DNA from 2 places in the Cronobacter muytjensii ATCC 51329 genome. Region 2 is predicted to be linked to the other one. Evidence: predicted binding sites of a transcription regulator. Region 2 holds the regulator's gene; the other holds the start of a gene.
What was found. Region 2 encodes Fur, which represses iron uptake genes when iron is present. Its sites were predicted from a motif close to ATAATAATGAGAACNACTATCAA; they were not measured.
Positions count from the first base shown of each region.

Region 1 (6,655 bases), 1.6 Mb from region 2:
TTCGCCGCAGCAGGAAGGCAAAGTCTTTTTCGGCGCCTGGGTCGAAGTGGAAAATGACAACGGCGACGTGAAGCGCTTTCGCATTGTCGGCTACGACGAGATTTTTGGTCGCAAAGACTACATCTCTATCGACTCCCCGATGGCGCGCGCGCTGCTTAAAAAAGAGGAAGGCGACGTAGCGACGGTGCAGACGCCGGGCGGCGAAGCCACCTGGTATGTCAACGCGATTGAATATGTGAAGTAGCCCACCCCGGATAGCTCCGAAACCCGCCACGGGCGCGGCTACGGCTGGCATTTTTACCCTTCAGTCCGTATAACTGTGCCCTGACTTTTTGTACTTAACAGATGATATTGCCATGATGAATAATTCGCTCAGTCGTATTATCGCCACTGAGCTTCAGGCCAGGGATGAACAGGTAGACGCTGCCATTCGCCTGCTTGATGAAGGGAACACCGTGCCGTTTATCGCACGCTATCGTAAGGAGGTCACCGGCGGTCTGGACGATACCCAGTTACGTCAGCTGGAGACACGTCTGGGCTATCTGCGCGAACTGGAAGAACGCCGCGCGTCTATCCTTAAATCGATTGCCGATCAGGGCAAACTCACCGACGAACTTCAGGCGGCCATTACCGGCACCCAGAGCAAAACCGAGCTTGAAGATCTCTATCTGCCTTACAAACCGAAGCGCCGCACCCGCGGACAAATCGCCATCGAGGCGGGTCTTGAGCCGCTGGCGGATCTGCTGTGGAGTAACCCGTCCCATGAACCGGACGCGGAAGCGGCGAAATTTATCGACGCCGGGAAAGGCGTGGCCGACACCAAAGCGGCGCTCGACGGCGCGCGTTATATCCTGATGGAGCGTTTCGCCGAAGACGCGGCTCTGCTCGCCAAAGTCCGTGACTACCTGTGGAAAAACGCGCACCTGGTCTCGACTGTTGTGCCGGGCAAAGAGGAAGAAGGCGCTAAATTCCGCGACTATTTCGCGCACCATGAACCGATCGCCACGGTGCCGTCGCACCGCGCGCTGGCGATGTTCCGCGGGCGCAACGAAGGCGTATTGCAGCTCTCGCTCAACGCCGACCCGCAGTTCGACGAGCCGCCGCGCGAAAGCTACTGTGAGCAAATTATCACCGATCACCTGGGCCTGCGCCTGAACAACGCCCCGGCTGACAGCTGGCGTAAAGGCGTGGTGAGCTGGACCTGGCGCATCAAAGTGCTGATGCATCTGGAAACCGAGCTGATGAGCACGCTGCGCGAACGCGCAGAAGACGAGGCGATCAATGTATTCGCCCGCAACCTGCACGATCTGCTGATGGCAGCCCCGGCGGGCCTGCGCGCCACGATGGGCCTCGATCCGGGCCTGCGCACCGGCGTAAAAGTGGCGGTCGTGGACGCGACCGGCAAGCTGGTGGCCACCGACACCGTTTATCCACACACCGGCCAGGCGGCGAAAGCGGCGGTCGTGATCGCGGCGCTCTGCGAGAAGCATAATGTGGAGCTGGTGGCTATCGGCAACGGCACCGCGTCGCGCGAAACCGAGCGTTTCTTCCTCGACGTGCAGAAGCAGTTCCCGAAAGTGACCGCGCAAAAGGTGATTGTCAGCGAGGCGGGCGCATCGGTTTATTCCGCCTCCGAGCTGGCGGCGCAGGAATTCCCGGATCTCGACGTCTCGCTGCGCGGCGCGGTGTCTATCGCGCGTCGCCTGCAGGATCCGCTGGCGGAGCTGGTAAAAATCGACCCGAAATCCATCGGCGTGGGCCAGTATCAGCATGACGTCAGCCAGTCGCAGCTGGCGCGCAAACTGGACGCCGTAGTGGAAGACTGCGTAAACGCCGTCGGCGTCGATCTGAACACCGCCTCGGTGCCGCTGCTGACGCGCGTGGCGGGCCTGACGCGCATGATGGCGCAGAATATCGTCGCCTGGCGCGACGAGAATGGCCAGTTCCGCAACCGCCAGCAGTTGCTCAAGGTAAGCCGTCTGGGGCCGAAAGCGTTTGAACAGTGCGCCGGGTTTCTGCGTATCAACCACGGCGACAACCCGCTTGATGCCTCGACCGTACACCCGGAAGCCTACCCAGTAGTGGAACGCATTCTGGCGGCAACCGAACAGTCGCTGCGTGACCTGATGGGCAATAGCAGCGCGCTGCGTAACGTCAGGGCGGTGGATTTCACCGACGAGCGTTTCGGGGTGCCGACCGTGACCGACATCATCAAAGAGCTGGAAAAACCCGGCCGCGATCCGCGTCCGGAGTTCAAAACCGCTCAGTTCGCCGACGGCGTGGAGACGATGAACGACCTCCAGCCGGGTATGGTGCTGGAAGGCGCGGTGACAAATGTGACTAATTTCGGCGCGTTTGTGGATATCGGCGTGCATCAGGATGGGTTAGTGCATATTTCGTCGCTGTCCGACCGGTTCGTAGACGATCCGCATACCGTGGTGAAAGCGGGCGATATCGTGAAAGTGAAAGTGCTGGAAGTGGATTTGCAGCGTAAGCGTATCGCGCTGACCATGCGTCTCGATGAGCAGCCGGGCGAAGGTAATGCCCGGCGCGGCGGTAATAGCAACCGCGAGCAAAACAGCCGCCCGGCGCAGAACCGCAAGCCACAGCGGGAAAGCGCCAGCAGCGGCAACAGCGCGATGAGCGACGCGCTCGCCGCCGCGTTTGGCAAAAAGCGGTAAGCATCCGCGACAGTAAAAGGCCGGGAAACCGGCCTTTTTTATTGGGCAGGGATGACGGGTTGTCGCGGGTGCTGGCGCGTCGGATGTGCGACCACGGGTACGCTTACCCGCCCTACGTTCAACAGCTTTTTTGTAGAGTCGATAAGCGCAGGGAGGATAAGCGCAGCGCATCCACTTTTAACAGCGACGCCGCTGCCCCCTGCGCGCCACGTTCTTTATTTAAATAACGCCACACTCTGAAATAAAAATAAATATGTGCGCGGTTACATTTTTCATTTAAATAACAATAGCGCCAAATAAATAACACGCGGATATTCAGGCAAACCACCACTACGCCCGCAATTGAATTTAACCTTATGAATCATAAACAATAACGGTATATAAAACGCCTACTGACGCGTGACAGCGCTGATTTTTTTGCGCCAGAACAAATAAAGTTCAGAAATTATCGCTGCGCCGCAATATTGCGTTGCAGATAAAAACTATTCTCATTACCATCTTAATCAGATTAACATCCCTTCCCGCGCAATAATCGGCTTTCGGCCGTTGTATAGCCACGGCTCACCGCCGCTGAGCGCATCCGGAATAAGCAGGTTTTATGCAATTCACACCGAATAGTAGCTGGAAAATCACCGGTTTCGCCCGGGAAATTAGCCCGGCGTACCGCCAGAAATTATTGTCGCTCGGCATGCTGCCGGGCTCGTCGTTTGAGGTAAAACGCGTCGCACCGTTGGGTGATCCAATTCATATCGAAACCCGACGCGTAAGCCTGGTGCTGCGAAAAAAAGATTTGTCGCTGTTGCAGGTTGAAGCGGCCCGCTGACCTCTCTCGTTATTGAGTGTATGCAAATGAAAAAATTAACCATCGGCTTAATTGGCAATCCGAACTCCGGTAAAACTACGCTGTTTAATCAGCTAACCGGCGCGCGTCAGCGCGTGGGCAACTGGGCGGGCGTCACGGTGGAGCGCAAGGAAGGCAGCTTCGTCACTACCGATAATCAGGTCACGCTGGTTGACCTGCCCGGCACTTATTCGCTGACGACCATCTCCTCCCAGACCTCGCTGGATGAACAGATCGCGTGCCATTATATTCTCGGCGGCGAGGCGGATCTGTTAATAAACGTGGTCGACGCCTCCAACCTTGAGCGCAATCTCTATCTCACGCTGCAACTGCTGGAACTCGGCATCCCGTGCGTGGTGGCGTTAAACATGCTGGATATCGCGGAAAAGCAAAACATTCGAATCGATATTGACGCGCTGGCGAGCCGCCTCGGCTGCCCGGTCGTGCCGCTGGTTTCCACACGGGCGCGCGGCATCGACAGCCTGAAACTGGCGATTGACCGGCATCAGCGCAATCAGGATATTGAGCGCGTGCACTACCCGGCGCCGCTGATGGAGGCCGCGGACGCGCTGGCGTCAGCGATGCCCGGCGAACTTTCCGCGCAGCAGCGCCGCTGGCTCGGCCTGCAAATGCTCGAAGGCGATATCTACAGCCGCAGCGTGGCTGGCGCGGCAACCGCCCGGCTCCCGCAGACGCTGGCTACGCTTGAAACGCAGCTTGATGACCCGGCGCTGCATATTGTCGATGCCCGTTATCAGAGCATCGCGGCCATTTGCGACGCGGTCAGCAACAGCCTTACCGCCGAGCCGCACCGTCTCACAGCGGCGGTAGATAAAATTATCCTCAACCGCTTCCTTGGCCTGCCGGTGTTTTTGGGCGTGATGTATCTGATGTTCCTGCTCGCCATTAACATCGGCGGCGCGTTGCAGCCGATTTTCGATGCGGGATCGGTGGCGATTTTTATTCACGGACTACAGTGGGTTGGCTATACGCTGCACTTCCCTGCCTGGCTGACGCTGTTTCTCGCCCAGGGGATCGGCGGCGGCATCAATACCGTGCTGCCGCTGGTGCCGCAAATCGGCATGATGTACCTGTTTCTGTCGTTTCTTGAGGATTCCGGTTATATGGCCCGCGCGGCGTTTGTAATGGACCGTCTGATGCAGGCGCTGGGGCTGCCGGGCAAATCGTTCGTGCCGCTGATTGTCGGTTTCGGCTGCAACGTGCCGTCGGTGATGGGCGCACGCACGCTGGATGCCCCACGCGAGCGGCTGATGACCATCATGATGGCGCCGTTTATGTCCTGCGGCGCCCGACTGGCGATTTTCGCGGTGTTCGCCGCCGCCTTTTTCGGTAATGACGGCGCGCTGGTGGTCTTTTCGCTCTATCTGCTCGGCATCGTGATGGCGGTCCTGACGGGCCTGATGCTGAAATATACCCTGATGCGCGGCGAAGCCACGCCGTTTGTGATGGAACTGCCGGTCTACCATGTGCCGCACCTGAAAAGCCTGCTGTTACAGACCTGGCAGCGCCTGAAAGGCTTTGTGCTGCGGGCCGGGAAAGTGATTGTGGTGGTTAGCGTATTTATTGGCGCGCTTAACAGCTTTTCGTTCAGCGGCCAGACCGTGGACAACATTAATGATTCCGCGCTGGCCTCCGTCAGCCGTGTACTGACACCGCTGCTGGCGCCGATTGGCGTGCAGGACGACAACTGGCAGGCCACCGTCGGGTTATTCACCGGCGCGATGGCGAAAGAAGTGGTGGTCGGTACGCTGAACACGCTCTACACCGCTGAAAATATCCACGAGGCGCCGTTCGACGCCGCGAGCTTCAGCCTGACGGACGAACTCACCGGCGCGCTGACCGAGACCTGGCAGAGCCTGAAAGACACGTTCAGCCTGAGCGTGCTGGCAAACCCGATCGAGGCCAGCAAAGGCGATGGCGAGATGGCCACCGGCGCGATGGGCGTGATGAGCGCTAAATTCGGCAGCGAAGCCGCCGCTTACAGCTATCTGGTGTTTGTGCTGCTCTATATCCCGTGCATTTCGGTCATGGGCGCAATTGCCCGCGAGTCGAGCCGCGGCTGGATGGGCTTCTCGATTCTCTGGGGCCTGAACATCGCGTATTCGCTGGCGACGCTGTTTTACCAGGGCGCGACGTTCCAGGCGCATCCGCTCTACAGCCTGACGGCGATGCTGACGGTCGTGCTGTTTAACGTGGCGCTGATTACCGCGCTGCGCCGGGCGCGTAGCCGGGTGGATGTGAGCCTGCTGGCGTCGCGCCGCGACGCGCACTGCTGCGATACGCCCGCCGGGGAGTGCCACTAATGGCCACGCTGATGGAGGTGCGGGATCTGCTGGCGCTGTCAGGCAGAATGGACGCGCAGCGCATTAGCGACCAGCTTGCCGCGCCGCTGCCGCTGATTAATGCGATGCTCAGCCGGCTGGAGGCGATGGGGAAAGCGGAGCGTCAGGAGGATGAATTATCGGGCTGTCTGAGCGGCAGTTGCCGACGCTGCCCGGAGGGCAAAGCCTGCCGTAAAGAAGTGTGGCGGCTGCGCTAGTATGAAGGGCGGGCACGATACCCGCCCTTTTTGTTACTTGTAAACATCCGCCGTGGCGTGAATATCTTTGCCGGTTTTCTCGCCGCTGGTGATGACATAATATTTGCCGCCCATCTCATCAGCTTTCTTGACCAGCTCTTCTTTCGCATCCATCGGCGCGGTGCCTTTGTCAGAGACGATAGTGCCGATTTTGGTCAGGTTCATCTCTTTCACTTTATCTTTTTGCAGCTCTTCCGCCGCCAGCGCGCCAAACGACAGCGAACCCAGAACAACAGATAACAGCATACCCGTGCGTAGTTTCATGTTTTTGGCTTCCTGTTCAGATGATTTAAAAGGGCGCTGCGAAAAACGCCCCGATAACAATGACATCTAAAGTATGGCTCGCTTTTAGCGGTTTGCCAGGCGAGCCCTGAGCGCCAGCAGCGCGTCGCAGAACTGACGCGGGTGAGAGATGAATGGCGCATGCGCCGCTTTGTCGAAAACCAGCGAGTCGCTCGCGGGCCAGCGCTCATCAAGCAGTGCGGCGACCTTGCGCGGCACCAGCCCGTCGAGACGTCCATAAAGGCGTAAAAA
Region 1 is NZ_CP012268.1:2,615-9,269, reverse strand. It holds gene greB (transcription elongation factor GreB) at 1-244, shown strand, start outside; gene AFK63_RS00055 (Tex family protein) at 357-2,681, shown strand; gene feoA (ferrous iron transporter A) at 3,280-3,504, shown strand; gene feoB (Fe(2+) transporter permease subunit FeoB) at 3,531-5,846, shown strand; gene feoC ([Fe-S]-dependent transcriptional repressor FeoC) at 5,846-6,082, shown strand; gene AFK63_RS00030 (YdgH/BhsA/McbA-like domain containing protein) at 6,116-6,385, opposite strand; gene bioH (pimeloyl-ACP methyl ester esterase BioH) at 6,470-6,655, opposite strand, start outside.
Region 1: the regulator Fur is predicted to act here: its motif matches at 3,157-3,179, upstream of feoA (ferrous iron transporter A).

Region 2 (6,655 bases):
GGCGCCATGGTCACGTTTATGGGCTGGACGCTCTACGGGCTGGTCTCTCCGCGCTTTGAGCTGACCAACAAGCAGGGGTAACGTGGCCTGGCAGGCAAATCAAAACGGCAACCCGAAGGTTGCCGTTTTTATGTTATCGCCGGGACGAGCACTGCGGCCTGCCCCGCAACGCTTACGCGTTTTTCAGCACTTCGCTGACGATTTCTACCGCTTCTTTCTCGATCTGCTTGCGGTGTTCTTCACCGAGGAAGCTTTCGCAATAGATCTTGTACGCGTCTTCGGTACCGGAAGGACGCGCCGCGAACCAGCCGTTCTCGGTCATCACTTTCAGGCCGCCGATAGCAGCGCCATTGCCCGGCGCGGCTGTCAGACGTGCGGTGATCGGATCGCCTGCCAGTGTGCTTGCGCTGACCATTTCCGGAGAGAGTTTAGAAAGCGCGGCTTTCTGCGCGGAGGAGGCGGACGCCTGCAGACGGTTGTAGCTCGGCGCGCCGAAACGCGCGGCCAGTTCGTCATAGTGCTGCTGCGGGTTTTTCCCGGTCACCGCGGTGATTTCCGCCGCGAGCAGGCACATGATGATGCCGTCTTTATCAGTGGACCACGGCGTGCCGTCAAAGCGCAGGAAGGACGCGCCCGCGCTCTCTTCGCCGCCAAAGCCGAAGCTGCCGTCGTAGAGACCGTCAACGAACCATTTAAACCCGACCGGCACTTCCACCAGCTTACGGCCCAGCGCATCGACCACACGGTCGATCATTGCGGAAGAAACCAGCGTTTTACCGACGGCAACGTCCTGGCCCCACTGCGGGCGATGCTGGAACAGATAGTTGATGGCGACAGCGAGATAGTGGTTCGGGTTCATCAGACCCGCAGGCGTGACGATGCCGTGGCGGTCGTAGTCCGGGTCGTTGGCAAACGCCAGGTCGAACTTATCGCGCAGCGCCAGCAGGCCCGCCATCGCGGATTCCGAGGAGCAGTCCATACGGATAGCGCCGTCTTTATCCAGATGCATAAAGCGGAACGTCTGATCGACCTGATCGTTAACAATCGTCAGGTTGAGCTTGTAGTGCTCCGCGATGCGCTTCCAGTATTCGATGCCGGAGCCGCCCAGCGGGTCAACGCCAAGCTTCAGGCCCGCTTTCTGGATAGCGGCCATGTCGACGATCTCCGCCAGCCCTTCAATAAACGGCTGCACCAGATCTTTTTCCTGAATGCGGCCGCTCGCCCAGGCGTCGTCCAGCGACAGACGTTTCACGTCTTTCAGACCGTCCGCCAGCAGCGCGTTGGCGCGGTTTTCAACCACTTTAGTGACGTTGGTATCTGCCGGGCCGCCGTTAGGCGGGTTGTATTTGATGCCGCCATCGTCGGGCGGGTTGTGCGACGGCGTGATGACGATGCCGTCAGCCTGTGCGCCGCCGCGTTTGTTGTGCTCAAGGATCGCGTTAGAGACCGCAGGCGTCGGCGTATAACCGTTGTTGTCCTGCACGATGATATCGACGCCGTTTGCCGCCAGCACTTCCAGTACGGAGATAAACGCAGGCTCGGAGAGCGCATGCGTATCTTTACCGACATAGCACGGCCCGGTGATGCCGTTTTTGGCGCGCTCTTCCGCAATCGCCTGGGCGATGGCCAGAATGTGCGGCTCGTTAAAGCTGTGACGCGCGGCGCTGCCGCGGTGGCCGGAAGTCCCGAACTTCACCGCGTGCTCCGCATTACCCGCTTCGGGCTTCAGCACATAGTACTGCGCGGTCAGCTGGGCGACGTTGATTAAATCACTCTGTTGTGCAGGCTGTCCCGCACGGTTATTGACTGCCATGGCCTGGTCCTTCTGACGCAAGAGTTAAATGGTGCCGCAAACCTTCTCAATCAATTCCGCCGGGAACTGCATGGTCTGCATGATGTGTTCAATCATGCTGCATTTGCGGCCTGTATTCGTGTTCGTGATAACCCAGTACGGCGTGCCCGGCACGTGGCGGGGTTTCGTCTGGTTGCCACTTTGCAGCAGCGTTTGCTCGTCGCCGGCGAAATAGACGCGGGTGCGACCATGTAACGATTCGGTAGCTTCGGCAAAAGCGTCTGCATCCAGTGAATAGAGTGTAGACAGCACCAGCATAAAACGATTGACCGCGCGTTTTTGTTCGGCGTATTCATCCGAAAGAAGCAGCTCACGCATGGCGCGAACGCGATCGCGCGCCGGGTTGGCCGGTTTGTCAGCGGCGGGCGCGACGGTGGCTGGGATCTCTGCTTTGGCTGGTGTAGCGGCGATCTGCGTGGAGGCGGAAAATTTCAACATGCGCCGTAAAATGTCGGACGCGCTTTCGCCAATATGCAGGGTGTGGCTGGCAATGTAGCGATACAGCTCGTCATCAACTTCAATCGTTTTCATCTTAATCCAGTGCGATTTCTTTTCTGAATACAAGTCATTGGGATTATAGAGTTAAAACCCAACAGCGGATAGCGTCAAACCAGGAAGGCCGCAAAAGTCGGAATTAACTGGAACCTTGCAGCCGGGCGGCAGAATGGTCAACATGATAACCTAACCTGTCAGTCGCCAAAAAAGAACTTTGCCATGAAATTAAATACCCGCACGCAATCTGCGCAACAACCGACTCAAAATACACCGATTGTGTTAATTCACGGGCTGTTTGGCAGCCTGGACAATCTCGGCGTGCTGGCCCGCGACCTGGTGCAGGATAACAATATTGTGCAGGTCGATTTGCGTAACCACGGGCTTTCTGAGCGTAGCGAGACGATGGATTACCCGGCGATGGCGCAGGACATTCTCGATACGCTGGATGCGCTGGGGCTGGAGAAAGTGATTCTTATCGGGCATTCGATGGGCGGCAAAGCGGCGATGGCGGTAACGGCGCTGGCGCCAGATCGCATTGAAAAGCTGGTGGCTATCGATATCGCGCCAGTGGATTATCAGGTCCGCCGCCACGACGACATTTTCGCGGCGGTCAACGCGGTGAGCGATGCGGGCGCGACAACACGCCAGCAGGCGGCGGATATCATGCGCCAGTATATCGCGGAAGAAGGCGTGATTCAGTTTCTGCTGAAGTCGTTTGTCGATGGCGTCTGGCGCTTCAATGTGCCGGTGCTGTGGAATCAATACGCCCATATTGTCGGCTGGGAACCCCTCCCCGCCTGGCGCGGCCCGGCGCTGTTTATCCGTGGCGGCGCGTCGCCTTATGTGGAAGAAGCGCACCGCGAAGCGCTGCTGGCGCAATTCCCGCAGGCCCGCGCGCACGTTATCGCGGGCGCGGGTCACTGGGTGCATGCCGAAAAGCCGCAGGCGGTGCTGCGCGCTATCCGGCGTTTTCTGGAAACTGATTAAAAACAGACCGACCGGCGCCGTCGCGCGCCGGATGCGTTGGCGCGCTTCGCTGCCTGATGTATGATGGCGCGCTGAAATACCGCCGGGCCCGCCCCGGCAGCCTGTTTCCCCTGTCTATACTCATACCATGGCAAAAGAACAAACGGACCGCACAACGCTCGATCTTTTCGCGGATGAACGCCGTCCGGGCAGACCGAAAACCAATCCGCTGTCGCGCGACGAACAGCTGCGCATCAATAAGCGCAACCAGCTTAAGCGTGACAAAGTTCGCGGGCTTAAGCGCGTGGAATTGAAGCTGAACGCCGATGCGGTGGACGCGCTGAACCATCTGGCTCAGGCGCGTAATATCAGCCGCAGCGAGCTGATAGAAGCTATGCTCCTCGCTCAGCTGAAAGCCTTGCAGGAGTAAGGTCTGGTCTGAATTTTACCCAAAAGGACGGGGCAATGTAGCAGAGAGTGCACCCGGCGCCTGATACCGTTTCCGCACCTTCACCTGTTCTGCTATGATTGCCCTATCTGTGGGCGTTATGCCAGCACCATCACATTTAGATTCAAGAGGTTATTCTTCTTATGGCAATCGTAGGCATCTTTTTCGGCAGCGACACCGGCAATACCGAAAATATCGCGAAAATTATCCAGAAACAGCTCGGGAAAGACGTTGCTGAAGTGCATGACATTGCTAAAAGCAGCAAAGAGGATCTGGAAGCGTTCGATATTCTTCTGCTTGGCATCCCGACCTGGTACTACGGCGAAGCGCAGTGCGACTGGGACGACTTTTTCCCGACGCTGGAAGAAATTGACTTCAACGGTAAACTGGTCGCGCTGTTCGGCTGCGGCGACCAGGAAGATTACGCAGAATACTTCTGCGACGCGCTGGGCACCATTCGCGATATTATCGAGCCGCGCGGCGCGACCATTGTTGGCCACTGGCCGACGGCGGGTTATCACTTCGAAGCGTCCAAAGGTCTCGCAGACGACGATCACTTTGTCGGCCTCGCAATTGATGAAGATCGCCAGCCGGAGCTGACGGCGGAACGCGTTGAAAAATGGGTGAAACAGGTCTCCGAAGAGCTGCACCTGCAGGAAATCATCAACGCCTGATGATAAACGGCGCGGGCGACCGTCCGCGCCGGTTGATAGATAAAAGCAATGAAAATAATTGCTACAAATTTTTAACTTTCCCTCACTACGCTGTACAATGGCATCCTTAATTATCAGGCCTCCCCGTGCAAAACGCTGGCGGGTCCACGATTTTTAAGCTCTTTTTTGCCGGACGCTTGCGGTTTTCATTTAGGCATGTCAGTTCTATAATGAGACGCATTCATCTTCGGCGTATCCGATGTATCGCTCCCTTCTGGGGCGAGTCGTTAAGCAACAGGACAGATTCCGCATGACTGACAACAATACCGCATTAAAGAAGGCCGGCCTGAAAGTCACGCTTCCTCGATTAAAAATCCTCGAAGTGCTGCAGGAACCGGTCAATCATCATGTCAGTGCGGAAGACCTCTATAAGCGTCTGATTGACATGGGTGAAGAGATTGGCCTTGCCACGGTCTATCGTGTACTGAACCAGTTCGACGATGCCGGCATCGTCACCCGTCACAACTTCGAAGGCGGTAAATCCGTTTTCGAGCTGACGCAACAGCATCATCACGATCACCTGATCTGTCTCGATTGCGGCAAAGTGATCGAATTCAGCGATGACTCTATTGAAGCCCGTCAGCGTGAAATCGCGACACGTCACGGCATCCGCCTGACCAACCACAGCCTCTATCTGTATGGTCACTGTGCCGATGGCGACTGCCGCGAGAATGAACACGCGCACGAGGTCGGCGAGAAGTAACGCTTGCCATAACGCCTGATCCAAAGCCGACGTTTGTCGGCTTTTTTATTGTCTGAAAACCAGACGCTGAAAATACACATGTATCATTTTGGATTAATAACACAGAGATGTGTATTTTAATACAGCGCACAATGCTTAATTAAACCACATATATTTTATTAAATATAAATTCAGAAAAGATAAATATCTTTATCGGTCAAGCGGTTAGCCAACGAAAGATTGCCGTTGTTCATTCCCTCTTCTCTGCCCCTTATTGCAGCAATAAAAAAGCATCCATTAAGATACAGCAACGACATAAATTTATTTTAAACAAGGTAACCAATATGGTATTACCCTCTAAACCTCTTGCTGAGATTTACCGCATTGCCGATATTTTCAATAGCTACGGCAACTGGTCTCGTGCGGAAAAAAATACGCTTATCCCGTTGCGAGACGGGGAAATTTGCATCATTCGCGGCGGTCAGTTTTCTCTGATGCGCCAGAGTGACCGCCTGTTGCTGGAAAAATGCAGCGCCCCTTCGGTTCTGGGCCTGGCGCGGAATTTAGGTAAATCCCAATTCATAAAATTACAGGCTGATTCAGAATGTCATTATCAGTTAATTCCTTTTGATTATTTCATGCAGGAAATCGAAAAAAATCATTGCCAGTTACATCTTCTTATTTTGTCCTCATGGATAATTAATATGCTTTGCTATCGGGAAGAAATTATGCTGGGCAGAAACAGCTACAGTATGATTAAAGCCAATATCGATTGTCTGGCGTCGATGGATGAGTTTATGCGTAACCGGATTAACGTCGCCGATTATATTGTTAAAAAAACAAATCTTTCCCGCAGTATGGTAATGAAAACCTTGTCCCAGCTACGCAGCGCGAAACATATTGAAATCAGCAAAGGCAAACTGCTTGCCGTTCACCATCTGCCAGAGGCGCTGTAAGACACCGCTTTAACACACGTAAAAGCCAGCCCGGAGGCTGGCTTTTTTAAAAAGCGCGTTACGGCTGTACGCGCTCCGTCCGGCTGTGGCGTTTGCCATCCACGCTTACGCTGCGTACCTGCACCTCGCCCGTCACGCGCGGCGGTTGCGCGGCGTCATAAGGCTGCCAGCGCGCGCCGCCATCAGTGGAATACTCCATCGTCACGCCAGGCAGGCTGATGTTCATCTGCAATACCCCTGCTTTCACGCGTGCGCCCGGCACCGGCAGACGGAACTGCACGCCCGCTTTCTCAAGTTTCGGCAGTTCGCGACGGCCAAGCAGGTTCGCAAAACGCGTCCAGTCCCGTTGTAGCGCCTGCATATCGACCTGATGCGTTTCGCCGCCCTTATACTCGCGCCCCGCCTGATAATCCTGCTCCCATGCGGCACGGTGCCAGGCGCGCTCCGCTACGGCCAGCAGACGCGGATACATCATGTACTCCATCTGCTTATCGGTACGCACCACTTCGCTCCAGAGCTGTGCCGAGAGCCCATAAGCGCCAG
Region 2 is NZ_CP012268.1:2,733,253-2,739,907, forward strand. It holds gene potE (putrescine-ornithine antiporter) at 1-81, shown strand, start outside; gene pgm (phosphoglucomutase (alpha-D-glucose-1,6-bisphosphate-dependent)) at 173-1,813, opposite strand; gene seqA (replication initiation negative regulator SeqA) at 1,838-2,383, opposite strand; gene ybfF (esterase) at 2,567-3,334, shown strand; gene ybfE (LexA regulated protein) at 3,462-3,743, shown strand; gene fldA (flavodoxin FldA) at 3,905-4,435, shown strand; gene fur (ferric iron uptake transcriptional regulator) at 4,725-5,177, shown strand; gene AFK63_RS12675 (helix-turn-helix domain-containing protein) at 5,501-6,112, shown strand; gene AFK63_RS12680 (beta-N-acetylhexosaminidase) at 6,171-6,655, opposite strand, start outside.